Regions from separate parts of the Pseudomaricurvus sp. genome, predicted to be linked through region 1. Evidence: predicted binding sites of a transcription regulator. Region 1 holds the regulator's gene; each other region holds the start of a gene.
The links. The regulator sigma-54, encoded in region 1, starts transcription at its own class of promoters, with help from an activator protein. The targets are predictions, from matches to a motif close to TGGCACANNNNTTGCNNT.
Positions count from the first base shown of each region.

Region 2: the regulator sigma-54 is predicted to act here: its motif matches at 1,639-1,656, upstream of cynS (cyanase).
Region 3: the regulator sigma-54 is predicted to act here: its motif matches at 4,784-4,801, upstream of flhA (flagellar biosynthesis protein FlhA).
Region 4: the regulator sigma-54 is predicted to act here: its motif matches at 3,460-3,477, upstream of ACTG33_RS14225 (PEP-CTERM sorting domain-containing protein).

Region 1 covers NZ_CBFIHX010000002.1:19,411-28,234, reverse strand. Annotated here, with positions in the region: gene murA (UDP-N-acetylglucosamine 1-carboxyvinyltransferase) at 1-368, opposite strand, end outside; gene ACTG33_RS00460 (BolA family protein) at 451-690, opposite strand; gene ACTG33_RS00455 (MlaC/ttg2D family ABC transporter substrate-binding protein) at 1,004-1,693, opposite strand; gene ACTG33_RS00450 (calcium/sodium antiporter) at 2,003-2,983, shown strand; gene ACTG33_RS00445 (KpsF/GutQ family sugar-phosphate isomerase) at 3,103-4,098, shown strand; gene lptC (LPS export ABC transporter periplasmic protein LptC) at 4,110-4,697, shown strand; gene lptA (lipopolysaccharide transport periplasmic protein LptA) at 4,684-5,208, shown strand; gene lptB (LPS export ABC transporter ATP-binding protein) at 5,272-5,997, shown strand; gene ACTG33_RS00425 (RNA polymerase factor sigma-54) at 6,331-7,875, shown strand; gene hpf (ribosome hibernation-promoting factor, HPF/YfiA family) at 8,050-8,343, shown strand; gene ACTG33_RS00415 (PTS sugar transporter subunit IIA) at 8,365-8,814, shown strand.
Region 2 covers NZ_CBFIHX010000032.1:18,271-27,094, forward strand. Annotated here, with positions in the region: gene ACTG33_RS06500 (protein kinase domain-containing protein) at 1-1,057, opposite strand, end outside; gene cynS (cyanase) at 1,140-1,583, opposite strand; gene ACTG33_RS06510 (formate/nitrite transporter family protein) at 1,692-2,501, opposite strand; gene ACTG33_RS06515 (Lrp/AsnC family transcriptional regulator) at 2,862-3,338, opposite strand; gene ACTG33_RS06520 (indolepyruvate ferredoxin oxidoreductase family protein) at 3,673-7,218, shown strand; gene ACTG33_RS06525 (Glu/Leu/Phe/Val dehydrogenase dimerization domain-containing protein) at 7,276-8,343, shown strand; gene ACTG33_RS06530 (hypothetical protein) at 8,499-8,813, shown strand.
Region 3 covers NZ_CBFIHX010000155.1:499-6,493, reverse strand. Annotated here, with positions in the region: partial or broken gene ACTG33_RS15400 (MinD/ParA family protein) at 1-553, opposite strand, end outside; gene flhF (flagellar biosynthesis protein FlhF) at 751-2,433, opposite strand; gene flhA (flagellar biosynthesis protein FlhA) at 2,517-4,622, opposite strand; gene flhB (flagellar biosynthesis protein FlhB) at 5,006-5,995, opposite strand, start outside.
Region 4 covers NZ_CBFIHX010000123.1:204-9,027, forward strand. Annotated here, with positions in the region: partial or broken gene ACTG33_RS14210 (response regulator) at 1-552, shown strand, start outside; gene ACTG33_RS14215 (hypothetical protein) at 697-1,503, shown strand; gene ACTG33_RS14220 (hypothetical protein) at 1,537-2,709, opposite strand; gene ACTG33_RS14225 (PEP-CTERM sorting domain-containing protein) at 2,876-3,346, opposite strand; gene ACTG33_RS14230 (valine--tRNA ligase) at 3,714-6,512, opposite strand; gene ACTG33_RS14235 (phosphoribosylaminoimidazolesuccinocarboxamide synthase) at 6,801-7,925, shown strand; gene ACTG33_RS14240 (TolC family protein) at 8,512-8,824, shown strand, end outside.

The sequences.
Region 1 (8,824 bases):
GGGCGACTACCAATAGCACAACCACCAGGGAAAGAGACGTTTGCCTCTCCATGACGAGCCAAAATCGGCCCCAGCACCAGAATCGAGGCGCGCATGGTCTTCACCAGATCGTAGGGCGCGGTGTAATCGGTAATACTGGTCGGGTCGATCTCGACACACATCTTTTCATCGATGGTCACCCCTACCCCCATACAGCGCAACAGCGCCAGCATGGTGGTAATATCATTCAGATGCGGAAGGTTGCACACATGCACCGGCGAATCGGCCAGCAAAGTCGCCGCCAAAATTGGCAAGCCTGAGTTTTTCGAACCGGAAATCCGAACTTCGCCGGACAGCTCACGTCCGCCTGTGATGATTAATTTATCCATGTATGGAGTCGCTTATCTGTCAAAAGTAATGAATCTGAATAGACCGGTCCGAAAACTCCGGAAACGGCTTGTTGCCACCCGATTACTGGGCCGCAGCCCACTGTTCCGGAGTGTAGGTTTTCATGTTGACCGCATGAATAACACCACTGGCGATCTGATCAGACAGCGCTCCGTAAACCAGCTGCTGCTTTTTCACCGGGTTCAGTCCCTCAAACGCCGTACTGACCACAATCAGGTTCACGTGACTGCCATCGACACTCACCTCAACCTGGCTGCTGGCTATTTGCTGTTCCAATAAGGCTTTGATTTCTTCAGGCTGCATACCCTGTCCTCGTTTGTTCAATGGCTAAAAATGCCCGATTTGGGCATGTGTCCCCCGCTTGAGCCGCATAACTGGCTGGCGGCCAGACCTGTCTGATCACGACGAATTTGCAGGGGATTCGAATTCGACTCTACGACACCCCAATTAAAAGGCACCGCATTTTAAAGAAAATGGAGTGTAAAGAAAAAGACCTGCTCACGCACTTAGAGTCAGAGCAAAAAGCAAAATCCGTTGAAACTCATGCCAACCACTTCACTTTTCACCCCAGTCTTCAGCTTTGTCGCACGGACCTTTACAGCTGCGACGGCCCACCTCAGCCTTTTACGGCACCTTGGGCAGACCAGCCATCGATGACCTGATCCAGATCACCGTCTTTTCTCATAGCCTGGGAAAACTGTGAACGGAAAGTGACGCCCAGATTAATCCCGTTGATGGTCACATTGAGCAGTTTCCAGCTGTCATCCAGTTTGCTCTTGCCCATAGTGTAGTTGACCGTATGTTCTGCTTCCTCGGTTTGCACCTTCTGTACAACACTCACTTTGCGCTGCTCACCCACCGGCTGATCAGGTTCAACCAGTACAATTTTCTGCTGACCATACACCGCCATACCCTTGGCATAAGTGCTGATCAGATTATCCCGAAACACCTTACTGAAGCGTTTCCGCTGCTCAGGGCTAGCCTGTTTGGCATAGCTGCCCATCACGCCCCGGGCGATATAATCAAACGCAACTACCGGCGAAAGCACCTCACCAACCGAACTATAGAAAGCCTCTGGATCCTGCTCCAGCAAGTCTTTCTGATCTTCTACGACATTCAAAATATCCCGGGTCACCTGCTCAACCAGAGCGTAGGGGCCGTCAGCGGGATAGTTTTCAGAGGAGTTCGCTTGTGAACTGCCCTGTGCTTGCGCTTGCGCCCACAACACACTGAAAAAAACACTGACAAACAGCGCAACAACTCTTTTGTGAATTGTTTGTGGCTTACACATTACTTGTTGTCCCATCTCAGCTGACTCTCCTGATTAGTTCTTCCTGATTTTGTACTTAATGGTCGGCAGATCATCGCTACCGTGGTATTCCAGCATTTTTTGGCCTGGTGCTTTAAAACCTGGAGCCCTTCTAAAACAGGCTCCTCGTGACGTTAGAACCCCCAAACAGGGAAAGGTTTAACAGCGAGGGAACCCAAAAGGCGATAAGGTCGGCAATTTCCAGAAAAATGCACATTACGGCTGACATTCCAAGCAGGCCACTATACCATCTGCCACCTTTGACCTGCACCTATATTACTGCACTCAGATTACTAAGGAACATCAATGTCAGAACTGTGGCTGGCCTGGATCGCCATACTCGTTGGCTTCGGCGGATTAATCTGGAGCGCCGACCGCTTTGTCGGTGGTAGTGCCGCTATCGCCAGTAACTTTGGCGTTAGCCGTTTGATTATCGGTCTCACCATCGTTTCCCTTGGAACCTCTGCCCCGGAAATCGTTGTTTCCATCAACGCAGCCCTGGACGGCAGTGGCGAGCTGGCCATTGGTAACGCCCTGGGGTCGAACCTGGCAAACATCGGTATGGTCTTGGCGATTACAGCTCTGATCGCTCCTATGCCCATCCAGAAACACCTGCTGACTCAGGAAATTCCGATTCTGCTGTTGGTCACTGTGGCTGCCGGCATTGTGCTGTACGACGCAACCTTGTCACCTCTTGAGGGCTACTTATTGCTTGGCGGCCTGATTCCTCTGCTATACATCATGACTCGTAGCAAGAAAGATCACCCGGAAGAGGTTGTGGACGAGGACGAAATCCCCAACATGAAGACCGGCATCGCTTTCTTCTGGTTTGTGGTCGGCCTTGGGGTACTGATTGCCAGCTCCGATCTGCTGGTGTGGGGCGCCCAAATTGTCGCCACCGACTTCGGCGTCAGCCCTCTGATCATTGGTCTGACCGTTGTCGCCATTGGCACCAGCCTCCCGGAGCTAGCCGCCTCGGTCATGAGCGCCATCAAAGGCCACCACGACATGGCCCTGGGTAACATTATAGGCTCCAACATCTTTAACATCCTGGCCGTCATGTCACTGCCGGGCATCATCCACCCGCCCGTCATGGAGACCGACGTCTTCAGTCGCGACTTTATGGCCATGGGCGGCATCACGCTCCTGCTGGCGGCAGCTATCATTATTGATTACAAGGTACGCAACCGGCACCCTAACAGTCAGGGAGTCGCCTACCTGGGGCGCCGTATTGGGACCCTGCTATTGGCGGGCTACATCCTGTATTTCTATGTGCTGTTCCGCTGATCCTCGCCGGCCATCTACGGATACTAACCCGATGGCTGCCGCCTGAGGTTCCTTTAAACGCCGTTTGCCGATAGGCTTGTTGCAAACGGCAAAAACTCAAATTCCCTTAGAATAGCCTTATGACCCAGAACAACACACCACCGACAGACACCGCCCAACTCATCAAGGCCGGTCAGCGCACCATCGACATTGAGGCCAAGGCCGTCGCCGACCTCAAAAGTCGTGTAAACCAGACCTTTGTGGATGCCTGCCAGCTGATCCTCAACTGCAAGGGCAGAACCATTGTCACCGGCATGGGCAAATCGGGTCATATCGGCAACAAGATCGCCGCCACTCTGGCCAGCACCGGAACTCCCTCTTTCTTTGTCCACCCGGGCGAAGCCAGCCACGGCGATCTGGGCATGATCACCCGTGACGATGTGGTCATCGGCATTTCCAATTCCGGCTCCTCCGCTGAAATCGTAATGCTTTTGCCGATGCTCAAGCGCATGGGGATCCCACTGATCAGCATGGCGGGCAAAGCCGACTCGCCACTGGCGCTGGCCGCCAACGTCCACCTGGACATCAGTATTGAGAGCGAGGCCTGCCCTCTGAACCTGGCGCCAACCACCAGCACCACGGTAACCCTGGCCATGGGCGACGCCCTGGCGGTGGCCCTGCTGGAAGCTCGCGGCTTTACCGCAGAAGACTTTGCTTTTTCCCACCCCGGCGGCGCGCTGGGGCGCAAACTGCTGCTGAAAGTGGAAGACATCATGCACAAAGACAGCGAAGTGCCGCGAGTCAGTGCCGATACAGCACTCAGCCAGGCACTGGTAGAAATGACCGAGAAAGGCTTCGGCATGACGACCGTAACCAATCCTGACGGCCACCTGCTGGGCGTATTCACCGATGGCGACCTGCGTCGCTGCGTCGACCAGGGGGCAGACCTCAGCACCGCCACCATGGATCAGGTCATGTCGGCAAATCCCAAAACCGTTCACCACAACATGCTGGCCGCCGAAGCTCTGGGCATCATGGAAGGCCGCAAGATCACCGCCCTGATTGTTGAAGACGACGGTCATCGTCCCATCGGCGTCATTCACATGCACGACATACTGCGTGCCGGAGTTATGTAGGCAACCTCATCATGAATAAAAACTGGCTGGCCCCGGCTTTCATCATTTTGTTGACCTGTCTGTTTCTGGTGTTTTGGGATTCCCCACCGGAGACATTCCTGCCTCAGAAGCCCGAAACTCCGAAAACATCCAAACACCCGAGCAATATTGTGCACAACGCCGTTCGTCGTCGCTTTGACGAGAACGGCCAGTTGAGTTCGGTTTTTGTCGCGTCTGAAACCCGCTACTACCAAAAGAACCCCAAGCGACGCACAGCCAAAGACTACGCCGACCTCACCGCCCCGAAGCTGACAATGTATTCAGTGGACAAGCCGCCCACCACCATCGTGTCGAATACCGGAAAAGCCCGCAACAACGGCAACCTGGTTCAACTTTGGGGAGATGTGCACATCACTCGCACCGACACTCTGGGCCAATCCTCGGAACTCACAACGCCATATCTGGTCGTAAAACCAGAGAGGCAATACGCCGAAACTGACAAACCTGTTATCATCACCAGCCCCGGCAACACCACCCATGCCGTTGGTATGGAAGCGTACCTGAAAACAGACACTATAAAATTGCTATCCAACGTCCGAGGCATACATGATCCGCAATAAACTCGCCATTTCGCTTTTGTTATCCCTGACTCTGGGCGGGTTCAGCTCCACTCTTCTGGCACTGGAAAGCGACCGGGAGCAACCGATACACATCAGCTCTGACACCGCCGAGCGCAACGAAAAAAAGGGCATCACTACCTATACCGGCGAGGTACAGATGGATCAGGGCACCATGCGGATCAAAGCCGACAAGGTGGTGATTTACAGCATCAACAACGAGATTTCACGGGTTGTCGCCACCGGTGATCGCGCCCACTACCAGCAAATCCCCGAGCCCGACAAAGAAATGGTGATCGCCAAAGGCAAAACCATCGAATACCTGCTGGACACCGAAAAGCTGCACATCAGCGAAAACGCCTCGCTGCGTCAGGGCGATGGCACCACCCTGACCGGCAAAAAGATTGATTACGACATGAAATCTTCTGTGGTGAAAGCTCAGGGCAACAAAAGCACCACCAACCCAGACCGCATTCACATGACGATTCCTCCCAAAAGTGAGCGCAATCCCTAACAGTTAAAGCGCCACCGCACCGCCACACTGCCCAGCGCCGGATTTAAGGACAAGACCAACGCCATGCCCACACTCAACGCCCTGAACCTCGCCAAGAGCTACAAAAGCCGCCGTGTCGTTATCGACGTTTCCCTGTCGGTCAGCAGTGGCCAGATTGTCGGCCTGCTGGGTCCCAACGGGGCGGGCAAGACCACTTGCTTTTACATGATTGCCGGGCTGGTGGATGCCGATCAGGGCAAGGTCACTATTGATCAAAAGAACCTGACGCACCTTTCCATGCACGGACGGGCACGAGCGGGCATCGGCTACCTGCCACAGGAAGCCTCCGTATTCCGCAAGCTGACGGTCAACGACAACATTCTCAGTATTCTGGAAACCCGCAAGGACCTGAACCGCAAACAGCGCCAGGACAAACTCGATCAGTTGTTGCGAGAGTTTCACATCAGCCATATCCAGAATAGCCTCGGCATGGCGCTGTCCGGTGGTGAGCGTCGCCGGGTCGAAATCGCTCGCGCACTGGCCACCGACCCGGAATTCATCCGGCTGGATGAACCATTTGCTGGCGTCGACCCCATTTCCGTCAACGACATCAAGCACATTATTCAGCACCTGAAAGATCGCGGGATTGGCGTTTTGATTACTGATCACAACGTTCGCGAAACCCTCGATATTTGCGAGAAAGCCTACATCGTCAGCGAAGGCCACATTATTGCCGAAGGCACGCCGGAAACCGTTCTAGGCAACACGCAGGTCAGAGAGGTTTACCTCGGGCACCAATTCAGCTTATAGTGTGTTTTCTCAGGGCTAAAAGTGTGACCCCACACACAAAATTGTGGCCTCTGGCAAACAGCTTGGACAGCGCGTCCAACTAAGATCGACCACAACGCAGCCACCCGCTCCCAACATTCGCATTTCCTCCCAAGCAGGCAAGAAACAGGCATAAAACTTGCTTGTTTAAGTTGTTCTCCTCGGTTACTCTGGCTACACTTGCTCACCAACACGATCATTTCAATCGAGTCTGATCGTCGCAAGAATGGATTCTGCCGCACACATCACACAGCTCCACACTCGCTGACATTGCGGCAGAGCAGAGAAAGAATTCCTCAGTAGCCGTAGCCATACATGAAACAGTCGTTACAACTCAAGCTGGGTCAACAACTCACCATGACCCCCCAACTGCAGCAAGCCATCCGCCTGCTGCAGCTGTCGACGCTCGACCTTCAGGCCGAAATCCAGGAGGCGCTCGACTCCAACCCCATGCTGGAAGTCGGCGAAGACGACAATGCCGGTTCGGACACTCCCGACGAGAGCATCAACACCCCCAAAGATCAGCCCGAACAGAGCAGCACCAAAGATTCCGACAGCGAACCAGAACCCACCGCCAGCGCCCAGGAAGAGCAAAGTGGCGTCGACAGAAACAGCGATGACAGTCCCGAGGGCGACTGGGGAGACGCTATTCCGGAAGACCTGCCGGTAGACACCAGCTGGGACGATGTATACCAGTCAGGCCCTTCCGGCAGCGGCTTGTCAGCACCCGACAGCGAGGACAACGATTACGAAAGCCGGCGCGGCAGCGACGAATCCCTGCATCAGCACCTGATGTGGCAGCTCAACCTGACCCCCATGTCCGATCGGGACCAAGTCATAGCGATGGCGTTTATTGACGCTATTGAAGACACCGGCATGCTCAGCATGAACGCCGAAGAAATCCATGAAAGCCTGGTAGACGAGCTGGAAGAGCTCGAACTGGACGAAGTCTTTGCGGTGTTGCACAGACTGCAACAGTTTGACCCTCCCGGGGTCGCCAGTCAGGATTTGAGCGAATGCCTGCTAATCCAGCTGAATCAACTGCCAAAAACTACACCCTGCCGGGAAGATGCTAAACTCATAGTCAAAGACCACTTATTGTTGCTGGGCAGCCGCGATTACAAGCAGCTGATGAGAAAAACCAAACTCAAGGAAGCCCAGCTGCGAGATGCCATCATTTTGATTCAGAGCCTGAATCCACGTCCAGGGGACAGCATCTACAGTGGCGAGACCGAGTACGTAGTACCCGATGTATTTGTGACCAAACAGGATGACCGCTGGACTGTGAATCTGAATCCCGACATCGCACCCAAATTGCGTATCAATGATACCTACGCCTCAATGGTCAAGCGGGCGGACACCAGCAGTGACAACTCCTTCTTACGCGACAACTTGCAGGAAGCCCGCTGGTTCCTCAAGAGCTTGCAAAGCCGCAACGAGACCCTGCTGAAAGTCTCTACCTGTATCGTCGAAAAACAGCGCGGCTTTCTCGATTATGGCGCCGAGGCCATGAAACCGCTGGTTCTGCACGACGTGGCCGAAATTGTCGGCATGCACGAGTCCACCATTTCCCGGGTCACCACTCAAAAGTACATGCACACGCCTCAGGGCATCTTTGAGCTGAAATACTTCTTCTCAAGCCATGTGAGTACTGACTCAGGCGGCGAATGCTCATCCACAGCAATCCGTGCCATCATCAAAAAACTGGTGGCGGCTGAGAGCCCCCAAAAACCGTTAAGTGATAGCAAAATCACCACATTACTCGCCGAACAGGGCATTAAGGTGGCCAGACGCACCATCGCCAAGTATCGGGAGTCTTTAGGAATACCCGCGTCCAACGAGCGTAAGCGATTGGTCTGAGCAGCTGTTGACCGCAACACAAGTCCGCTGCAGCCGGTACTGGTCGCCCACTCGGGATAAAGGTTAAAGTCCTGCCTGTCAGGGCCTCGACAGCACCAACACAGCTGGTGCTAGTAGCCAAAGCTGTATGACAAGCGATTCAATACCGACGTTTCACGACAAGAGGAGCAACGCATGCAAATCAACATCAGTGGACACCATGTTGAACTGACAACTGCCATTAAAAACTACGTCAACACCAAACTAGATCGCCTCGAAAGACACCACGACCGAATTACCAGTACCAACGTCATACTATCTGTTGATAAACTACGCCAAAAGGCAGAAGCCTCAGTGCACGTGAGCGGCAAAGACTTCTTCGCAGACAGCGAGTCCGAAGACCTCTACGCCGCCATCGACATGTTGGCCGACAAGCTCGACCGCCAACTCATTAAACACAAAGAAAAGATGCGAAATCATCACCGCTAATTTATGGAAGTAAGATCATTTTTGTCTCAACATCGCACCTACTGCGGTGTTGAGGCCAGCAGCAAAAAACGCGCTCTGCAAGTCATCTCCCAACTGATTGCCGAAGACCAGCCGACTCTTAACGCCGATGAGATCTTCACCAGTCTGATCTCTCGGGAGCGGCTTGGCACAACCGGTCTGGGCGGTGGCATTGCTATTCCTCACTGCCGCATCAACAATTGCGCCAACACCGTTGGTGCTTTGATTCAGTTACAAAGCCCCATCGACTATGAATCCATCGACGGCCAACCCGTGGACATCCTGTTTGCCCTGATTGTTCCCGAGGAGGCTCACGACGAACATCTGAAAACTCTGGCCGCGATTGCCGAACAACTGCACCATCCCGACTATTTGCAGAATCTTCGCGACGCCAGCGACACCCAAAGCCTCTACCTGGCAGCCACCGAACAAGACGCCAGCGCGCCCCTCTGATGGCGCAGGG
Region 2 (8,824 bases), on a different contig from region 1:
CCTGAATGTATTCGGTTACCGTGTAGAGAAAATGTCGGCCTCGGTCTTTGCGTCCAGCTTTCAATACATGGTTGTTGTTGATGCGCCGGGCAATCCATTCTTCAGTGAGGAAACGTTCCAGGTATTCGGGATCACCGCGCAAATCGATTGAGGGCGTTTTGATGACGACCTGGGTGTTGGTGTCATTATCCCGAGCCAGATACACATGGCTGCGACTGCTGGCGTGCATCTGTCGAACAATGGTGTAGCCGTCGAATTCCTGGCCGGCCTCCAGTTGCGGTGGAAAAGGCAAGGTCTCGATCTGGTTTTTGAATTCTGTGATCTTTCTTGACGGTAAGGCATCAACCCGAACCAGTTGCAGGCTAAGATTGTCATCGCTGCCGTTTTGATGGGCCTGATCGACCAGTGATTTGGCCGCAGTATTCAGATCGCTTTCGTGTCTGATGGCTTCAATCAGCTGCTGAGGTTCCAGGAATTCATAGACACCGTCAGTTGCTAGTATAAAAACATCATTCGCTTGAACCGAGACAGATTTATAATCAAACTCACATTGCGATTCGACGCCCAGAGCACGACTCAAATAACTTTTATCTTCGCTGATCCATAAGCGATGATCTGCGGTTAATTGTTCCAATCCGCTGTCATTAAAACGGTATACACGCGTGTCGCCGGCGTGGAAAACGTGCGCGGTGTTGGATTTGATAATCAGAGCGCTCAGTGTACAAACATAGCCCTTATCCTTGTCGTAGCGGTAGGGGCTGTTTTGAGTCTGTGAGTAGAGCCAGGCGTTGGTTGCATCCAGTACTTTGCTGGCTGACTTCTTAACCGACCAGGCGTCGGACGTGCAGTAATAATCATCGAGAAAATTTTTAATCGCCGTTTCACTGGCAATGCGGCTGACATTACTGCTGCTAATGCCGTCGGCCATGGCGACTGCGATGCCTTTAAAGTCCCGCTGTGAATTTTGAGGCAAACGGACGCCAAGGCAGTCCTGATTTTCTGCCTTGCGCCCTTTGTCTGAGTGTTGACCTACCGTCACCTTCAGCGAGTCGGACATTGCATTATCCCTGTCACTTTTTGTCAACGGTTAGAGTAGGCTAGCGTGATCTTTTTGAAAAGATGTTAGGAGCAAGATTGTTTTAATAACTCTTGTACGGCAGAAACTTACCACTCATGGTAATTTTAACCCGATCACCTTTCGCGTCTTCCTGGCGTTGCAAGTCCATATCGAAATCGATCGCGCTCATGATGCCATCGCCAAACTCTTCGTGTATCAGTGCTTTAAAGGTTGTTCCGTAAACGCTGATCAGCTCGTAGAAACGATAGATCAGTGGGTCGGTGGGTACTGCCGTTGGCAGTGAGCCTTTATAGGGAACCACTTGCAGTTGAGTGATGGCGTCTTCCGGCAGCTCCAGTTTTTCACCAATCACTTTGGCTTGATCGGCATCCAGCGTCATTTGTCCCAGCAGTGCGGCGGTTGTCCACTCTTTGCTTTTGCCTATGGCGCTGGCCAGTTCCGGCCAGGTGAGTTGTTTTTTCAGCTTTTGAAGAATGATCAGTTCTGTTACTTCGTTGCGTGTCATTGGGATTACCTCGTATAAGTCATCAGGAAAGATGTAATCAATGAATGGGAGTGCGAAGGAAAATGACGGGCCAGATGAGGCCCGTCATTCATTCAATGAACTAAAATATCAGTAAGCGCGTTTAGGAGCAGTTCTGACGTGAGTGCTATAGAGAGTCAGACCGGTAAAAGCCAGTCCGCCGACCAGGTTGCCAAGAACGGTTGGGATCTCATTCCAGATCAGGTAATCCATCACAGAAAAGTCAGCACCCATGATGATGCCTGATGGGAACAGGAACATGTTAACTACGGAGTGCTCAAAACCCATGGCAAAGAACAGCATGATAGGCATCCACATGGCGATTACCTTGCCGCTAACAGACGTGGAGATCATTGCGCCAACCACACCCATAGAAACCATCCAGTTACACAACATGCCACGGATGAAGATAGTGAACCAACCGGCCACACCATATTCTGCATAGCCCAGAGTACGAGACTCACCTATGCCGGCAATTTTCTCTCCAATCGCACCGGGGTCAGTATTGAAACCGTAGGTAAAGATAAAAGCCATCATAAAGGCAACGGTTAGCGCGCCGGCGAAGTTTCCAACGAACACCAGTCCCCAGTTGCGCAGCAAGCTACTGGTCGTAACTCCCGGTCGTTTATCAAGCAGAGCCAGTGGTACCAACACAAATACCCCGGTCAGCAGGTCAAATCCCATGAGGTATAACATACAAAAACCGATAGGGAAGAGAACCGCACCCAGAATGGCTGAGCCTGTTGTGGTCGTGACAAAAATTGCGAAGGAAGCCGCAAGCGCTAAAATCGCCCCGGCCATATACGCTCTGATTAAAGTATCACGAGTCGACATAAAAACTTTCGACTCTCCGGCGTCAACCATTTTGGTGACGAACTCCGCAGGGGCTAGATAAGACATGGGATGCTCTCGTATTGATGGATTTGAAATTGATAGAGCAATGGCTATGCCAACTTATAAGAGCAGCAATGTTTTGTATTTATTTGTAATAACTGTTGCCGACAAAAAGCGGCGTGATTTTCTTCTGCGTTGTTGTGGTGCAGCCCTTTGCGCTAGCGGAATTGAGAGATAGCTTGGTGGTGCTCCATGGTGGCACTTTTTATAGCTTTTCCTGATCGCAAATTGTGCTTTCAATCCTGAGGAGTGTCTTGTGAAAAGTTCGACGCCAGAAGAGTGTGCTTTAAGGGTGCGTCAATATGGTGCATCGAGGATGGTGTCGGGTGATCAATGAACTGATAAATGCACAGGGGGAGTGCCAATTTACAGTTGAGTATCCAGCGGCAGCGACGTGGTATTTTTGATGGCGGTGACCGCCACGTGAGAGTGTATTTCCTGAATACCGGGCATTTGGGCTAAAAACGTTCGCACGAACTGTTCATAGTGGCGAATGTCTTTTGTCACAATTTTCAGCATGTAGTCCATGGTCCCGGTCATGGTGTAGCACTCCGTGACCTCCGGAAGACCGGCAACCGCTTGTTCAAATTCTTCCAGCGACTGACGACCGTGCACACTCAGTTTTACACTGCAAAAAACCACCACGTCCATACCCAGCTTTTCAGCATCGAGTAATGCCACACGCTTTTGTATATAGCCTTCACTCTCCAATCGATTAACCCTGCGCCAGCAGGGACTTTGAGACAGTCCGATGCGGTCTGCCAACTCTGCGGCGGTGAGACTGGCATTTTCCTGCAACAGTTTGAGAATCTTGAGATCGGCACCGGAAATCTTGTCCTGCATGATTTACCTCGTTAGGGCTAATTCATGGGTATATATATGCACTATAGACCCGGAAGCGCGAAAGAAAACAAAAAAATACCTCATGGGCTCGATTAGAATCTTGTGTATGGGATCTGACTGGTCAGTCGACGGGGCTGAGCCTATGGTTAACTGAGCCATGGTTAACTGAGCCTATGGTTAGCTGAGCCTATGGTTAATAGGGCTGGGTCTATGGTGAACGAGCTTGGTTCATGGTTAACAGCCAGCTTAACCGCAGCAGTCCCTTCTTAAATAAAATCAATAAGACGAAGCCGCAAGCACGGTAGTGTGTTGCAGTCTGGCAGGAGAACACCGTATGTCAGAAGTGAAATTGGACAACAGTTCAAGCTCTAAGCCCGCTGTGACCCAGATCGGGTTAGAGGACAAGTACCGGTTAACCTCCGGTCGGGCTTATATGACCGGGATTGAGGCGCTGGTGCGTTTGCCTATGTTGCAGCACCAGCGGGACATCGCGCGGGGCTTGAATACCGCCGGGTATATTTCGGGCTACCGTGGCTCTCCGATTGGCGGGCTGGATCAGGCGTTATGGAAGGCCAAAAACTACCTCGAGCCACATAATATCGTCTTTAACCCCGGTGTGAATGAAGACCTGGCGATGACCGCGGTCTGGGGTTCGCAACAGGTCAACCTGTTCGAAGGCGCGAAGTACGATGGCGTGTTCGGTATGTGGTACGGCAAAGGCCCCGGGCTGGATCGTTCCATGGATGTCCTCAAACACGCCAATGCCTTCGGTACTTCCCGCTATGGCGGTGTGCTGGCAGTTGTGGGTGATGATCACGCCTGTAAATCGTCCACACTTCCCCACCAATGTGAACACTCCTTTATGGCGGCCTCGGCCCCAATCCTGGCGCCTTCCAATGTGCAGGAAATTCTCGATCTGGGCATCTATGGTTGGGAGTTGTCACGCTACAGTGGTTGCTGGGTGGGACTCAAGGCGATTACCGAAAACATGGATTCGGCCATCTCTGCCGACATTGATCCCGACAGAATCAATATTGTTATCCCGGACGGCTTCGAGATGCCGGACGGCGGTTTGCACGCGCGCTGGCCGGACAAGCCTCTGGAGCAGGAAGCGCGGCTAAATCAGTACAAAATTTACGCCGCCCGCGAGTTTGCCCGAGTCAACAAACTCAACTACATCACCCACGACACGCCCAATCCGCATCTGGGGGTTATTACATCCGGCAAGGCTTACCTCGACGTGCTGCAAGCGCTGGATGATCTGGGCATTGATGAAGTCATGGCCTCTTCCATCGGGCTGCGGGTGTTTAAGGTGGGTATGCCCTGGCCGCTGGAGCCGGTAACCACACATGAATTTGCCAAGGGGCTGACGGAAATTCTGGTGGTGGAAGAGAAGCGCTCGGTGATTGAGGATCAGCTCACTGGACAATTGTACAACTGGCCGGTGCACGAGCGCCCCCGCGTGGTGGGGGAATACGATGAGCACGGTGAAACCCTGTTGACGAATCTGGGTGAGCTGACTCCGGCCATGGTGGCACGGGCAATTGCCGCACGGCTCAAACCCTTTTACCGCAGCGATGACATTGATCGTCGGCTGGCCTTTCTTGAGCATAAAGAACAATCTCTGGCCCGCCCCCGGGAGTTAATCGAGCGCTCACCTCACTATTGTTCCGGTTGTCCTCACAATACCTCGACCAAAGTGCCTGAAGGTTCCCGTGCTCTGGCGGGTATTGGTTGTCACTATATGGTGACCTGGATGGATCGTGAAACCCACACGTTCACGCAAATGGGAGGCGAGGGTGCCACCTGGCTGGGGCAGGCTCCGTTTACCGAGACGAAGCATGTTTTTCAAAACCTCGGAGACGGAACCTACTTTCATACCGGCTTATTAGCCATCCGGGCAGCAGTCGCCTCCGGTGCGAACATTACCTACAAAATTCTCTACAACGATGCGGTGGCGATGACCGGTGGCCAGCCGGTGGATGGCTCTCTGACCGTGGCACAAATCATTGAACAGCTGCGTGGTGAAGGCATCTACCGGATTGCTGTGGTGACCGATGAGCCGGACAAGTACCCGGCTGACTTTCCCAACTTTGAAGGTTTGACGATTGATCATCGCCAACGGCTCGACACCATCCAAAAAGCCATGCGGGAAGAGAGGGGCACCACGGTTATTATCTATGATCAGACCTGCGCCGCAGAGAAGCGTCGCCGCCGGAAAAAAGGCGAGTTTCCGGATCCGCAAAAACGGGTAGTGATTAACAGCGACGTGTGCGAGGGCTGCGGTGATTGTGGTGACGTGTCCAACTGCCTGTCGGTATTGCCCAAGGAAACGGAGCTGGGACGCAAGCGCACCATTGATCAAAGCGCGTGTAATAAAGACTATTCCTGTGTGGAGGGGTTCTGTCCAAGCTTTGTTACGGTTCACGGGGGGCAGTTGCGTAAGCAGCGCGGTTCTATAACCCAGTCTCTGGATATGTCACTACCGGATCCGGTGCTGCCAGCACTGGACAAGCCCTGGAATGTGGTGATGACCGGTATCGGTGGCACCGGTGTCCTGACCATCAGTTCGATTTTAGGGATGGCCGCTCACTTACAGGGTAAGGGCTGTTCCGTGTTAAATCTCACCGGTTTGGCGCAAAAGTTTGGGGCGGTGGTATCCCACGTGCGCATTGGTCAACAGCAGAGTGACATTCATGCGGTTCGGGTGCCGGCAGGCGACGCTCATTTGTTACTGGGTTGCGATCTGGTAGTGGCTGCGGGCGAAGAGGCGCTGGCCAAGGTCAATCAAAGCCTGTCCCACGCGATCATTAATGATTACGAATCCCCAACCGCGGCGTTTACCCGTGACCCGGATATTCGCTTTCCCAAGGTGGCGATGAAAAAAGCCATTGCCGCAGAAGTCGGGGAGGATAGAACACACTTCATCAATGCCAGTCAGTTAGCGGTGGAGTTAATGGGGGATGCCATTGGTGGCAATCTGTTCCTGTTGGGCTTCGCTTATCAGAAAGGACTGATTCCAGTTGACGGGGATGCGATCGAGCAATCGATTGAGTTAAACGGCGTCGCGGTCGAATTTAATAAGCAGGCGTTTTTGTGGGGCCGTCGGGCTGCGCACGACGAACAAACGGTACTGTCATTGCTGCCCGAGCATAAGCCTCCCTTTCAGCCGCTCAAGACTGCCGCCGACATTATTCAGTTTCGCAAGACGTATCTGACACGCTATCAAAATGCGAAATACGCAGAGCGCTACCTGCAGTTTGTGGAGAAATGCCGTCGCTCTGCTGTCAATGCCAATCTTGATCCGGAACATGAAGAGGTCTTTATTCAGGCGGTGGCCAAAAGCTATTTCAAACTGCTGGCGATCAAGGACGAATACGAGGTGGCGAGATTATTCACCGACACCGGGTTTATGGAGAAAATCAAAAAACAGTTTGAGGGTGATGCAAAAGGAGAATACGAGCTGCACTTTCATCTGGCTCCGCCGATTTTTTCCCGGATTGATCCAGACACCGGACGACCACAAAAGAAAGAGTTTGGTCCCTGGATGATGAAGGCGTTTTCTCTGCTGGCCAAACTGAAAATTCTTCGCGGTACGCCGTTGGATATTTTTTCGTACACGAAAGAGAGAAAAATGGAAGTTTCGTTAGTCAGTGAGTTTGAGGATTTGATGAACCGAGAAATTTTACCTAACCTCAAAGAAGAGAATGCCGAGATTGCCACGGAATGGGTGGCCTTGATCGAAAAAGTTAGGGGCTTTGGCCCTGTGAAAGAGAAGTCTGTTGAACATTGGCGCCACAAGCGCAACGAAGTTCTGGATCGTTTTTACGGCAGTGAAGCATCAGCGGTTCATGTTGTTGACCTTGATCAGGTCGTATAACCGGGGTATCTCATACCCCATCAATGCCTCAAAAGGGCTAAAAAAAGGAGTTTTGCTATGAGTGTGTTTGAGCACAGGTCATTTGATGGTCATGAGCACTTGGCGTTTTGTCATGACAAACCCAGCGGCCTGAAAGCCATTATCGCTATCCACAATACCCATCTGGGTCATGCGTTGGGTGGTTGTCGAATGTTCGATTACCGCTGCGAAGATGAAGCCATCAATGATGTGTTGAGGTTATCTCGTGGCATGACCTACAAATCCGCCGCGGCCAATTTGCCTCTTGGTGGCGGCAAGTCCGTTATCCTGGGAAATCCCCGGCAATATAAAACCGAAGAATTGCTGCGAGCCATGGGGCGTTTTATCGATTCCCTGGGTGGCCGCTATGTCGCTGCCGAGGACTCCGGTATCAGCGAAGCTGATATGAGAATCATGGGGCAGGAAACATCACACGTTGCCGGTTTTTCATCTCAGCCCGGAGAGCGCGGTGACCCGTCACCGGCTACCGCTTACGGTGTCTTTATCGGCTTGAAGGCCGCTGTGGAGCAGCGCTATAAATCCAGTGACCTTAAAGGTCTGCGTGTGGCGGTGCAGGGAGTTGGCAGTGTGGGCTATCGTCTGGCTGAAATGCTGGCCGGGGAGGGCGCCGAACTGTGGGTCAGTGATGTGTACGCTGAAAGCGCCGAGCAAGCAGCCGCGGAGCTGGGCGCGACAGTGGTGGAACCCGATCAGATTTTTTCATCACCGGTGGATGTGATTGCTCCCTGTGCGCTGGGGGCCACCGTGGATGATACGGTGTTGAGCCAATTGACCGCAGGAGTCATCGCCGGATCAGCCAATAATCAACTGGCCTACGATGATCTGGGGGCGGCGTTAAAAGCCAGAGATATACTCTATGCACCCGACTACGTGATCAACTCAGGTGGCATTATTGATGTCTATTATCAGCGTCAGGGACTGCCTTACGCCAGAGCCCACAAACACATTACTCAAACGGTCACCGAAACATTGCAGGAAATCTTTCAGCGCTCGACCTCGACCGGCGAAGCTACCAATGTGATTGCTGATCAAGTCGCCCGTCGACGATTTGAGCCGGACACTTCAGCGATAGATTGTGTTGCTTGATGCGCTAATACAATAAGCAAGGAATGGTCAGTATTGCTGACGATGATTTCAACGTTGTAGCCCTGTGGTGGAATTAAAACTGTCTATACTGAACGGGTATTGGTGGCTTCCGGTTGCCAAGTCTTAGATTTAGTTCGGTATCGCAGGAGAATGCAATGACTTTGATAGCTAAACCCCTTCGAAAAGCAGTGCTGGTGTCAGTTTGTCTTTGTCCTGTAGCTGTATTGGCCGACTTGAAGCCCGATGTTCTGGATTGCGATCCCAAAAAGGCCGCAAGAAATGCAGCGATGGATGCAGGCATTGGTGTCAGTGGTAAGTGTGATGCTAAAAAGGTTGCGGAAGACGCCAAAGACGATGCCAAAGATCGTCTCGATGATAAAAAAGATCACATCGATGATAAGAAAGACGATATGCAAGATAAAATGGACCACTCAAAAGATCATTACGATAAGAAAAAATTCAAAGATTGACTGTTTGGCTT
Region 3 (5,995 bases), on a different contig from region 1:
CCTGGGCGCTTCGGGTCATATTGGCAACGACCCGAAAGCGGAAGAGTCCGTACTCTTTATTCAGCAGTTTGATCAAGGCGTAAGCATCGGTAATGGAGGATGGTTCATCACACACCACTACCACCACTTCCTGAGAAGCCCTGACAAAACTGACAACGGTGTCGGAAATGCCCGCAGCCGTATCGACAATCAAAACATCAAGCTGATTACTCAGCTCACTGAACGCATTGATCAGAGCGGCGTGCTGCTGAGGACCGAGAGCGGCCATTTTCTGTACACCCGAAGACGCCGGAACGACTTTAATGCCTGCAGGACCTGTCACCAGAACATCGGACAGACTGCAATCGCCACTCAACACATCAGCCAGGTTCTTTTCAGCTTTCAGACCCAGCAATACATCAATATTGGCCAGCCCCAAATCCGCATCCAACAACACTACCCGGCGGCGCATTTCAGCCAGAGCAATACTCAGGTTTAGGGAAATATTACTTTTCCCAACGCCACCCTTACCGCCTGTTACAGCAATTACTTGTACCGGTCGTGAGGAACTCATCTAAGTCCATTCTCCTAGCAAAATGTGCTCTCGTTGTAGCCCGAAAGCTTAATCAATTTCAGGGTAAATACTGGGTCACATCAGGACACCAGCTATTCAGTCTCGCTTATCCATTTCAGGATTATCCATCTCAGAACTATCCATCTGATGACTAGCCATTTAAAAACTGGCCGTCTCAGGAATTATCCGTCTCATAGTTAATAAGCATCAAAAGACCCACCGGCTTCTTGTGCCGGTGCCTGGCTTCCCATACCGGTTTTCATCAGCGCAACCGCTTTGGAAACCAGTTTGTGTCCTTTAGCCACTTCAATATCCTGAGGAATTTCTTGGCCATTGGTGGTGTAATGAACCGCCAGTTTGTGCTCCAGCAGAACACTCATGGCTTCACCCAGGCTGCTGCTTTCATCCAGCTTGGTCAGCACACACCCCTGCAACTTCGCATTCTGGTGAGCGTGAATCGTCGCCTTCATCATTTGCAACTGGGAATTACAGGCCATCACCAAAAATTTCTGAACTTCGGGTATCACGTCTAACGCTTGCAACTGCTCTTTCAACTGAGCATCGCCCAAACGGAAACCTGCCGTGTCAATCAGTACCAGCGGACAGCCTTTGAGGCTTCTCAATACCGCCGGAAGATCGTTGTGGTCTTCCACAACTTTCACCTGAACGTTGAGAATCCGGCCTAGCGAACGCAACTGATCGTGTGCGGCGATACGATAGGTATCGGTGGTAATCAGCGCGACATTCTCTGCACCATGCTCCAGCACATAACGTGCCGCGAGCTTGGCGATCGTCGTGGTTTTTCCAACACCAGTAGGTCCAACAAAGGCAAATACACCGCCGTTCATCACCTGATCACTGGCGTTAGCAGGCAGGTAACGGGATAAGGTCGCCAGAGTATCGGCCCACGCTTCCTGAATGGTGCTGTGCTTTTTAATACGTTTAACCACCGCTTCGGCCGGACGATCACTCAGTCCCATATGTTTAAGGCGACGCATCAATCCAGAATGCAACGGTGAAGCCATTTGTGGCGTATTGGCCATGCGCGTCAGTTGCTCTTCCAGCAAAAGACGCATATCGGCCAGCTCAGACTGCAGAGACTGCAACTGTCTCTGTTGATCTTGTTGATGCATGGTTTCGTTGTAAGAGTCGCCGCGGTAAGAATCTGCATGAGCGCGGTCTGAGCGATAACGATCAGCTTCTGCTGAGTCATAACGAGAGCGGTTGTCGTAAGCAGAACGCTCGCCATAACCTGGACGATCATCATAGCCAGAGTGATCCTCATAACGGGAACGCGCCTGCTCATGAGAAACGCTCTGGGCATACGACATATTCTCGGCAGCAGGTGCACTCTGACGAGCGCCCGACATGCCAATTGGCATTTCATCCTGTTCCTGCTGCTTCTTAGCCGCCATCATTTTGATACGCGCCTGCTCAATCTCTTCTGCTAGCTCTGCAGGCGTTTTTCCGGAAGCGCTGCCGCGGAAAGCGGGTGTTGTAGTATTCGGAGTAAACTGACGCGATTGATACTCAGGCGCCACCAGTGAGGGCTCTGGAGCCGGCTGACTGTTACGCAACGCATCGTGGCTGTTTACCACTTCGTCCATTGCCAGCTGGTCATGCCAGGCACCGTCACTTCCCATGGGAACATCGCTCTGCTGAACAGACTCAGTTCTGGATAAATGACTGTTGTTAGGCAAGTGGCTATTAATTGGAGACACCGATGCGCTGTTTTCCGTCTGAGACGGCGCGCTGGTCAATATTTCGACGCCCTGCTTGACTCTTTTGCTGGACAATATAATGGCTTCAGGACCCATCTCCTGACGAACCAGTTCTAATGCCCGGCGCATGTCGCTAGCAACAAAACGTTTAACTGACATAAGTTTTCTCCATCACTCGATCGCGGTTTCTTGCGAAGAGTTTGCCTTTCGTGGCTCACAGCTGACGTGTGGTCAACGGTTAATTACTGATCGACTCCAACAGAGGCTTCAATCGTTATTTGTTTGTTATCCGGTATTTCTGTGTACGCCAGTACCGACATGTCGGGCATACTGAAGCGAACAAATTTCGCCATCATATTTCGTATCGGTGCAGCTACCAGCAATACAACGGACTTACCTTTCATTTCCTGCTTTTGCGCTACATCAATCAGTGAACGCTGAAGCTTTTCGGCCAGCTGCGGTTCAATGAAGGCTCCGCCACCGCCAGTTTTTTGTGACTGCTGAATGGACTGTAGCAATAACTGTTCCAGACCTGCTTCCAAAGTGATAACAGGCACCTCAGGCTCCTGTCCTACTATGGATTGGACGATTTGTCGGGAAAGTGCGACCCGGGCCACAGAAATCAAAGCGTCGGGATCTTGACTCGCTCCACCCGCTGACGCCAAAGCTTCGGCTATGGTTCTCATGTCCCGGATGGATACCCGCTCATGTAGCAATCCCTGCAAGACCTTAAGCAGAACATTAAGATTGACGGCTCCCGGTACCAGCTGCTCGACCAACTTCGGAGACGTTTCCTCGAGCTTATCCAGTAACTTCTGAACCTCTTCATGCCCCAGCAATTCGTAGCTGTGTTTTTGCAGGATATGATTAATCTGAGTCGCGATCACAGTACTGGGATCCACTACCGTGTAGCCGAGTGTTTGCGCTTTATCTTTCTTATCAGGATCGATCCAGACAGCTTCCAGACCGAAAGCCGGATCCGTCGTATTGATACCGTCAATCTGACCAAAGACCTGACCGGGGTTAATCGCCAGCTCTTTTTCCGGATAGACTTCCGCCTCACCCAGCGTGACACCCATCAGGCTGATGCGATAACCGTTGGGCAGGAGATCCAGGTTGTCCCGGATGTGTACAGACGGAACCAGAAAACCAACATCCTGAGAGAGCTTCTTGCGGACTCCTTTGATTCGTCCCAGCAGCTCTCCCCCCTGGTTTTTATCCACCATCGGAATCAGGCGATAGCCCACTTCCAGCCCGACCACATCAACCGGTTGAACATCATCCCAGCCAATGTCCGCAGATTCTGCCTGGCCAGAGTTATTATCGAGAGTGACTGCGCCGCCCTGCTGAGAGACCGGTGCAGGGACCTGCCCACCAGCCGCCGCCGATTTCACGGTAGGCAGATTGGGTTTTCCTTCAGACGCAGCAACCTCTGCCTGATGCTTCTTGTAATACAGATACAGCGCCAGACCGGCAGCCAGTAGTGCTAGACCGAGGAAAGAGACGTGCGGCATACCTGGGATAGCACCCATGATAAACAGCACGATAGAGGCGACACCCAGAGCCTTGGGCGAATCAAACATCTGACGCATGACTTGATTACGCATGTCTTCTGAGCTGTTAACACGCGTCACCATAATGGCTGCTGCTGTGGAAAGCAGCAGAGAAGGAATCTGAGCGACGAGACCATCACCGATAGTCAGTAAGATGTACTTCTCCAGCGCATCCTGAAACTCCAGGTCGTGCTGAACCATGCCGACAATCAATCCACCAAAGATATTGAGAACCAAAATCAGAATGCCCGCCATGGCATCACCACGGACGAACTTACTGGCACCGTCCATCGCCCCATAAAAATCGGCTTCTGAGGCCACGTCTTCACGGCGGGTACGGGCTTCGTCCTGATCGATGAGTCCGGCGTTCAGATCCGCATCAATGGCCATCTGTTTACCGGGCATGGCATCAAGGGTAAAACGTGCACTCACTTCCGAAATTCGTCCAGCACCCTTGGTCACTACGACAAAGTTGATGATCATCAAAATGATGAAGATGATAATACCCACCGCGTAGTTACCGCCGATGACTACCTCACCAAACGCTTGAATCACCTTACCTGCCGCATCTCCCCCCTCGTGGCCTTCAAGCAACACAACTCGGGTTGACGCTACGTTCAACGCCAACCGCAACAGGGTTGCCACTAGCAGAATGGTGGGGAACGCAGCAAAGTCCAAAGGTCTCAGGCTATAGATACCAACCAGCAACACAACAATGGACAAGGCAATGTTGAACGAGAAAAACATGTCCAACAGGAAAGGCGGCAGCGGCAATGTCATCATGCCCAACAACATCAGCAGCAAAATAGGAATGCCCAGGTTGCCCTGTCCTACGCTGAGAACATGATTGAACGCCGTTTTGCGATCGATACCACGAGCAAATTGACGGAACTCTGTGAATTGTTGTGAGGCCATAGAAAACGGTTTCTTGACGTTGCGTGTATTTTTGTAAACACATCGCAAGAAGCGTACCTATTTGAACCGCTTCACAAAAAAACTGTATTAGCCAGAAACAATTAAGCCTGAGGACAAAAATGACTGGGAGTTTTAAAAGAGAGCCTAGCCCTGATTAGGACCCCTTGCACGAAGCCCTTAGCAGGAAGTTACTAGCTGGAAGCCCTTAGCGAGAAGTTACTCGCAGGAACACCCTGAACAGAAAGCCCCTGAACGGAAAACCATCAGGGGTCAAATTGCATGTCTTTGGGAACATCGATATTACGGGGAAAATCGGGTCTCTCGGCCTGCCCTTTGCGGTAGTTACGCAGCTGAAAGACATAAGCCAGCACCTGAGCGACTGCCATATACAGCCCTGCCGGAATCTCCTGTTCTACCTCTGTCGTATGATAGATAGCCCGAGCCAATACCGGAGACTCCATAATCTGGACATCATTGGCTTTAGCCACCTCCCGAATCTTGAGCGCGAAGAAATCTGCGCCTTTCGCAATCACGATCGGGGTTTCCATCTTTTCGGGATCGTATTTGACCGCAATGGCAAAGTGAGTTGGGTTTGTGATGACCACATCGGCCTCCGGCACCTCCGCCAACTGACGGTTATTCGCCATCTCCCGCTGCAACTGGCGGATCCGCCCTTTCACCTCGGGCTTACCTTCGGAGTCTTTCATTTCATCCTTGATATCCTGCAAGGACATCTTGAGTTTTCTGGCGTTATCCCATATCTGGAATGGCACATCGACCAGAACAATCAGAATAGTCACTGCCGACAAAATAATGGCAGCCCAGCCCGACATGAACATCGCATCCATAATTGCGGGAATGACGGCCTGATTGGAAAGCTCCAGCATATCCTGTTCCATAGACAGCAACAGAATAATGGCAAACCCGAGGATAACCAGAACCTTCGCCAAAGATTTGACCAGTTCTACCAGCCCTTTCACTCCAAACATTCGCTTCAGGCCCTCGGCCGGGTTCATGCGATTTCCCTTGGGCGCCAAACCCTTGGGATTCCACAACCATCCCCCTAAAGCAAGTGGTCCGATAATCGCCGCGATCGCTAACACTGAGAATAAAGGCAACAAAAACATGAGCGCGTCAGCAAAAGAGCTTCCCAGATGCGAAAACATCAATTCCGTATCAAAGGCAACTTCGCGCTCCAAGGTAAAGTTGTAACGCAAGATATCCATCAGGCGCTGGGACATGAACGGTGCCCA
Region 4 (8,824 bases), on a different contig from region 1:
GCAAAGCAACTTATAGAATTAATGGGCGGCACTCTGACATTGGAGAGTGAGCACGGCGTAGGTACTACCGTCACTGTGGCTCTGACATTATCTGTTGTGAAGCCTGAGGAAGATGTTCTGTCTGTCGCCGTTGCTCAGGATGGTTTCAGATGCAATGCCAAAGTTTTGATTGTAGAAGATGACAAAATTAATGCTGATTCGTTGATGTATCTCTTGAATGGATTAGGGTGTAACGTGATTGTGGCGCAGGATGGCGTGAAAGCGCTGGAGTATCTGGACGAACATGATGTTGATCTGATCTTTATGGATCGGCATATGCCTAATATGGATGGCATCACCGCGACCAAACGCTTGCGAGAAGATGATCGATGGAAAAACCTGCCGATAGTCGCCATTACCGCCAGTATGTCGTTGAAAGATAAGGCTGAATGTCTGAACGCAGGAATGAATGAACATGTGTTAAAGCCCTTGTTCACCGAGCAGGCCATCCAGATATTGATGAAATATTGTCGTCGCCTGTGTGTTAAATCAGACAAAGAACTTACCTGGTGAGCCTGAGGATCTGTATCAGGGTGGAGTTTTGCGTGGTCATAGCTCATAAGACGGGGTTAGATCCCGCTGATGCTACTTCGGAGCAGTAACTGGTATTTAATTTGCAGTGATAAGGACAAACAGGAAATATATGTTGGGGTTTTGATGTTTAAAGTTTCTCTGTGGGTGTTAATGGTGCTGTATCTGCCTCTTGTGTCCATAGATATGGTCAATTCTGCTCCTTTAGAAGTCCGTCAATTGGTTAAAGTGGGCACCCCGGAAAGACCGCCACTATTTATTAATGATGCCAATGATGATGTGACCGCCGGTGTTCTGCAGGCTATGAATCAGGTGCAGGATCAATATCGGTTTGAGTCGTTTGATATTCCGGTAAAACGTCGCAGTCAGGCGATCAAGAACGGGTTGGCCGACATCATGATGTGGGATAACCCTGCTTGGCAGTGGCGTATTCCCCTGACTACCAGTTGGCCGTTGTTGCATGCAAAAGATATTTTTATTGCTTTGCGGGCTAACGCCGTCGATCAAAGCTACTTTGAGACTTTCAGTGATAAAACCTTCGCCCTGGTAGGAGGGTATACCTACAGTTTTCTGATGGGCAATAAAAATGCTCAAGAACAACTGGAAGCAGTGTTTGTGAAGTCGGAAGAAATCAGTATTAGAATGTTGCTGGCAGAACGGGTAGATATTGCCGTGACCAGTGATACCACACTAAAGTGGTTTCTCAAGAAGAACCCACAAGCGGCAGAGCAAATACTGGTGTTCAACACTCCGGATTTAGAATATAACCGGACTTTTCTCGTTCCGGAAAAAAGCCCCATATCCGCCAAAGCAATCAACCGTATTTTGTTGTTGGCGGATCGGCAAGGCTTGCTGAAACCGGTTTATCAGCGTTTTGGTCTGGAGGTTCCGATATACCCTCCAGTATCAGTAGTGCCCCGTATCAAAGAATGACGGGGCATGACCAGTCTGTTCAATATTCAATGTTCAAAAAGAGAGAGGGTGTATCTGTTCTTCAGGCAACACCGCTTTAATCGTGTCTGGAATGTCTTTCGAGCAGCTGGCTTTCGCCTCGGTTTCGGATTGATCGAACGCCTGAATCTCCATGTTTACGCAAACCGTCATGGGTTGGCTCTGCCAGTAGTTGTCGCAGCTGTTCAGAACACTGCTCGGGTTTTGTTGTGCATCCTTACCCATGCTGGCCTGCCAGCAAGCCGAGATTAAATCCTGTTGCATCACTTTCATGGCGGCTTCCCGTCCCTGATCTTTGGCGTACCAGATATAGCTGGGGTGGTTTGCGCCAAGCATCGGAGCGTTGATACCGTCCTGGATGGTGACGCTGGCCACGGTATTCACACCAAAGTCATTCAGCTTATAGTAACTGGATACCCAGCTTCTCACCGGGCCACCATAAGCCACGATGGGTAGAGCGCTGCTGCTCCCCTCGTCGATATCCAGCAGCAGTGGCAGCATGCTCACCACATAGGGCTCGAAATAGCGGTAGGTCTCGCTTAAAGTGCTGCCAGCACTGGCCGGAGCTGCAATGGGAGCTACATCGAGAATGCTTTCATACAGTGTGACTTCGTCCGCGGCCACCTGATTCAGCATCAACAGTTTTTCCCAGCGCTGGCTGGTTTTGGAATTGAGATAGTCCTGATCCGGCAGCGAGTAATCGGGCGGAAAGTGAAGTAGTTGTACCGAGCGTTGATTGACGATCGACAAACCCAGCGGCAGAAAGAAACGCCACTCCTTTGCATCCCACTTATTGTCTTTTTTCAGTTGCGTCACGGCACTCGCGGCCAGCGCTCCGTTGGTTAAAAACTGGATAATTTGAGGTTTGTACTCATTGATGACTGTGGCGTCTCCCCTCATGGTCACGCTATAGAGGTCTTTCTCAACCGTGACATCGGCACTGCCATTGGCAATATGATCCCTCTGCAGGCGCTGATTCAGGTAATGCTCGATGGTGGCTTCCAGAGATTCCCCATTGTCAGAGTTGGGGTAGCTGTAGAGAGTCGTGAGTTCGGTTTCATTACCGAGAGGAAAACTGATTGTAGCTGTTGATGGAGTGGTTGAGTCTGAAGTGGGTGTTGGTTGATCACTACAACCATTCACCAGTAGCAAACCAACCCCAAGCAAGCATGTGTTGATGATTTTCATGGGAAGTCCCTTTTCAATGTGTTGTTGACAGAAAAGGGATGATATAGCGTTTGCTCGAACTGTGCAGTGCGAAAGGTAGAGCCTTTGGTGAGTAATATGGTGGTAAACACAGTGGAAAAAGCCTGCCATTGTATGCGCAGGCGTGGAAGGGGGTAGTCAATATCAGTCAGGTCTTTTTACGGCGATGACCTAACCCTAAACCCAGTAGACCAAGTCCCAGCAAAGCCGCAGTGCCTGGGGTTGGCACATCAACAGATAGGGTGGAATGACCAATATGGAAATCACCACTGATCGATCTGATAGTCACATTCAGTTGGCCGTTCGTGTTCAGTGAGGTAAGAGCTTCAAGCTCTAAATCGCTACCGAAATCGCCGAACGTAATACCGCCAGAATCGAAGTCAAGCTCTTCAACCTGAACAAGGGCAATCTCAAGAAACCATTCATCTGCACAGAAAAAGACATCGCATCCATCATCGAAAATCTCAATGGCCAATGAGCCTGACCAGGCTGTGTCGAGTCCAGGTGTGAAACCGTAGCCAGTAATGTCGTGAAAGTAAGAGTATTGACCACCGATATTTACGTCCGTATCCACATCGAAGCTGTCCACAATCAGTCCGGCACTGGCTGACTGAGCCATTGCGAAAGACCCCAGAAGAAGCCCTATTGCTCCCAGTTTTTTAAACATTGTAATCATCCCTATTTGTGATTTATGTCACATATAAAATGTGAACTTGTAGTCGCATTAATCAACAGGCAAATAGGGTGCCACTATAATTAAATTCAATAAAATCAGTTGGTTAGAGTTTTAAAGTGCGGGAGGAATGGTTATTTTGTAAAATAAACTGACACATATGTACCAGTTTTGGGTGTTCACAAGTTTGGCGTCTTATACATTTATGGTTGGGAGGAAGTGCTCGGGCGGGAAGAAGAAAGCCCCTGCGAGGCAGGGGCTTTGGGGGAAGGCTACAGGTGTTGCAGAAGTGAGAGCCGACTGTAATTCTTAACTACAGCTCTGCGATTTTTTTCACCTGTTCTGCCAGCTTGGCAAGCGCACTTTGCATGTCAGCCAGCTTGTCTTTTTCCTTCTGCACCACCTCAGCCGGCGCCTTGTCGACGAACTTTGGATTATTAAGTTTGCCTTCAACACGTTGAATATCCTTGGTGATACGATCGATTTCTTTGTTTAGGCGTGCGGTTTCCGCCTGTACATCAATCAGACCGGCCATGGGCACCAGAATTTCCATATCACCCACCAGGCCGGTAGCGGACATGGGGGCTTCTTCACCGGCATTCAGCCAGGTGATGGATTCAAGACTGGCAAGGCGCATCAGGAACTGGCGGTTGTCGTTCAGGCAGCGTTGATCGTTGTCTGAACCGTTGGCAAAGTACAAAGGAACACTTTTCGCCGGTGAAATGTTCATTTCGCCGCGAATGTTACGCACTCCTTCGATGACGCCTTTCAGCCATTCCACGTCGACGATGGCCTTCTGGTCGATCAGGCTGTCATCGCATTGAGGCAGGGCGGCGGTCATGATGGTTTCACCTTCTGCACCAGCAAGGTCTTTCACCCGCTGCCAGATCTCTTCGGTGATGAACGGCATCAGTGGGTGTGCCAGACGCAGAATTTCTTCCAGTGCGCGAACCATAGTGCGGCGGGTGCCGATCTTTTGTGCTTCGCTGAAATCGTCACTGGTGAGGATAGGCTTGGACAGTTCCAGATACCATGCGCAGTACTCGTTCCAGATAAAGTCGTACAGTGCCTGAGAGGCCAGGTCGAAACGGTAGGCTTCGACACCTTCGGCAAAGGCTTTTTCGACCTGTTGCAGTTTGGCAATGATCCAGCGATCGGCCACGGACAGCTCGTAGTTGTCTGAGCCATCTTGCCCACAATCTTTCGCAGAAACGCGATCGCCGGCGTCGTTCTGAACTTCACAGTTCATCAAAACATAGCGCGAGGCGTTCCAGATCTTGTTGCAGAAGTTGCGGAAGCCTTCGATACGACCTACATCGAATTTGATGTCACGACCGGTGGAGGCCAGTGAGTAATAGGTGTAACGCAGGGCGTCGGTGCCGTAGGCGGCCAGTCCGTCCGGAAACTCCTTGCGGGTTTGTTTTTCGATCTTCTCTCGCAGGCGCGGCACCATCATACCGGCGGTGCGTTTGGCCACCAGGGATTCCAGATCAATACCATCGATCAGATCAATAGGGTCCAGCACGTTGCCCTTGGATTTGGACATCTTCTGGCCTTGACCGTCGCGAACCAGCCCGTGTACATAAACGGTGTGGAACGGTACTTCTTTTTTGAAATGCAGGGTCAGCATGATCATCCGTGCAACCCAGAAGAAGATGATGTCAAAACCGGTCACCAGCACATCGGTGCTGTGGAACGTCTTGAGGAAGTCTGTCTGGGCTGGCCAGCCCAGGGTGCCGAAGGTCCACAGGCCGGAGGAGAACCAGGTGTCCAGTACGTCGTCGTCCTGCTTTAAGACAGCTTCGGCGGGAATGTTGTGCTTCTCGCGAACTTCTTCCTCGCTGCGACCCACGTAGACTTTACCGTCTTCGTCATACCAGGCGGGAATACGGTGGCCCCACCAAAGCTGGCGGGAGATACACCAGTCCTGAATGTCACGCATCCAGGAGAAGTACATGTTCTCGTATTGCTTGGGCACAAACTGAATGTCACCGCCTTCAACGGCCTTAATGGCCTCGTCCGCCAGTGGCTGGGTTTTCACGTACCACTGATCCGTCAGGTAGGGCTCAATCACCACCCCGGTGCGATCGCCGCGGGGCACTTTCAATTTGTGATCGTCGATTTTTTCCAGCAGACCCAGCGCATCCAGATCTTCAACGATCTGTTTGCGGGCGTCGAAACGATCCATTCCCCGGTACTTTTCAGGGGCAGTGTTGTTGATCTCGGCATCGTCGTTGAAGATGTTGTTCAGCGGCAGGTTGTGACGCTGGCCCATCTCGTAATCGTTGAAATCGTGAGCCGGCGTGATTTTTACACAGCCGGTACCGAACTCCATGTCGACGTAATCGTCGCCGATGATGGGAATTTCGCGGTCGACCAGTGGCAGGGTAATGGTCTTGCCAATCAGGTCTTTATAACGCTCATCATCCGGGTGAACCGCCACGGCGGAGTCGCCCAGCATGGTTTCGGGACGCGTGGTGGCGACGACCAGATGGCCGGAACCATCAGTTAACGGGTAGCGGAAGTGCCACAGGAAGCCATCTTCCTCTTCGGACAGTACTTCCAGATCGGATACGGCGGTGTGCAGTTTCGGATCCCAGTTCACCAGACGCTTGCCGCGGTAAATCAGGTCGTCTTCATACAGCTGAATAAAGACTTCCTGAACCGCGTTATAGAAGCCGTCGTCCATGGTGAAGCGCTCGCGGGACCAGTCCGGGCTGGCGCCCAGCCGGCGCAGCTGCTGGGTGATGTTGCCGCCGGATTCTTCTTTCCACTCCCAGACCTTTTCGATGAACTTGTCGCGGCCCAGCTCGTGACGGCTGGTGCCCTGAGCGTCCAGCTGACGTTCTACCACCATCTGGGTGGCGATACCGGCGTGGTCGGTGCCCACTTGCCAAAGGGTGTTGTGACCTTTCATGCGGTGGTAGCGGATCAGGGCGTCCATGATGGATTCCTGAAAACCGTGACCCATGTGCAGGCTACCGGTGACGTTGGGTGGCGGAATCATGATGCAGTAGGGCTCACCCTCGCCAGAAGGCTTGAAATAGCCGTTCTTTTCCCAGGTTTCGTACCAGTTTGTTTCAATAGCCTGTGGCTGGTAGGTTTTATCCATAACGTCAATTGTCTTCGTAGTAAAGCCGGAATTGTGGGCCGATAGCGCGAAATAGGGCGCGACGGCACTGAATATGCGAATTGAAAGGGCTGAGATTATACATGGGCTGGCGGATGGGATACAGCCGTGGGTGATCCTTCGACAGGCTCAGTGCTCGTTCGCCTTGAGCCTGTCGAAGGGCGTGGCAGGGTCGGTGGCCTCTTCCTTTCTATTCCCTGAAAGCAGGCTTCTGATAGAATGCGGCTTTTACAGACCTTGATTTCCCTCAAAACCTACAGGAACCTCCCCATGAGCGCTGCTTCTGCTGGCAAATCCCTTAAAGACTCGGTACTGGCGGTCAATGATGATCTGCCAATTCGCACCGACAAGCCAGTGCACAGTGGCAAGGTGCGCTCAGTGTATTGGCTGACAGAAGCGGACAGTCGCCGCCTGATTGAGGAGAAGGGCTACGACGTGGCACCGGATGCGCCTTTGGCCATTATGGTGATCAGCGACCGGATTTCGGCGTTTGATTGCATCTGGACTGGCGAGGGTGATGTGCGAGGCGTACCCGGCAAGGGCGCGGCGCTGAATGCTATCTCCAATCATTGGTTTAAGCTGTTCCGGGAAAAGGGGCTGGCAGACAGCCACATTCTGGATATTCCCCACCCGTTTGTATGGATCGTACAAAAAGCCAAACCGGTGATGATCGAAGCCATCTGCCGCCAGTACATTACCGGTTCCATGTGGCGTGCCTATTCCAAGGGTGAGCGTGAATTCTGTGGCATCGAAATGCCCGATGATCTGCAAAAAGATCAGAAGCTTGCCGAACTGCTGATCACCCCGTCCACTAAGGGTATTCTCAAGGGCATTCCCGGTGTGCCGGAAGTGGACGATGTGAACATTACCCGCACGGATATCGAAAACAACTTCGAAGCGTTTAACTTCCGCAGCGCCGATGACATCGCTACCTACGAGAAACTGCTGAAAGAAGGTTTCAACGTCATCAGTGATGAGCTGGCGGCACTGGATCAGATCTTTGTGGACACCAAATTCGAGTTTGGTTTTGTCACGGATAAAGCGGGCAATGAAAAACTGATCTACATGGACGAAGTGGGCACGCCGGATTCTTCCCGGATCTGGGATGGCGAGAGCTATCGCAACGGCAAAATCGTGGAAAACTCCAAAGAGGGCTTCCGCCAGTTTTTGCTGAATCACTTTGAAGACCCGGATATTCTGCTCAACAAAGACCGCATGGACGAGCGCTCAGCTCTGGCGCGTGACAATGAGTTGCCTATGGACGCGTTGATGGACATTTCCCGCACCTACACCGGCATTGCCGAAAAAGTGACGGGTCAGAAAATTGTATTGTCTGATAACCCCAAGGCCGAGATCGTTGAGGTCTTGCGTGAGCAGTACGGGTTGATTGATTGAATAACCCAAGGTTGACGCAGGGTAAAATGCAATGGATTGTAAAGCTGAAACCTAAATACGAATTTTCGTTAAGAGTTGTGCTACGGTAATGGCAATCATTATTCAAAACGCCATGTGACGCCATCAACATGTTTACAAAATCTCGCACACACAGACTCAGAGCAGGGCGCATCATGTTGACGCTTATGCTTCTGCAGTGCCTGTTTGTTGCCGTTGAGGCAGCGTGCGATATTTTTATTCCAGAAGAAAGTCACCACTCTCTTTCCGCGGATGCATTTGCATTTGATTCAACCTCTGTAGATCAACCTCACTCTGGATTTGATGACCACGTGTCTGGCAACGACGCGGCGCAGGAGAGTTGTGACCACTGCTGTCAGTGTCATGGGCATAGTTCCCACGTAGCCGTTTTGCCTTTCGTTATAGCCGTCACTGTAGTACCTGAGACAGCTATTCTGGTCTCTTATCCTACCGATGCATCGTCAAAGTCTCTCTCGTCTATCTATCGTCCCCCCATCGTTTAACCCTGCTGTTTTCTTGTCGTTTATTCATTTTTAACGGTCTGATTTAACCAACACAGGGTACGTGTATGTGCATTTTATGGTCCGGGCAGCGACGTCTGCTTCCGGGGGCGTGGATGTGTGCTTGTCTGCTTTTGATACTGCCGTTCGTGGGTGCAGCGCAGACTGAAGCAATCCAGCGTTCAATAACTCTTGAGCAGGCGCTCAGGAAATCTTTAAACAATAATCCCGAATTGCAGATGTTTCAGTGGCGTTTCAAAGCGCTGGATGGTCAGCAACAATCCGCCGATCTGGCTCCGCCTCTGGAGCTGGGTTTCGAAGCAGAAAATATACTGGGCAGTGACAATTACTCAGGAATGGACAGTGCTGAGCTGACCGTAT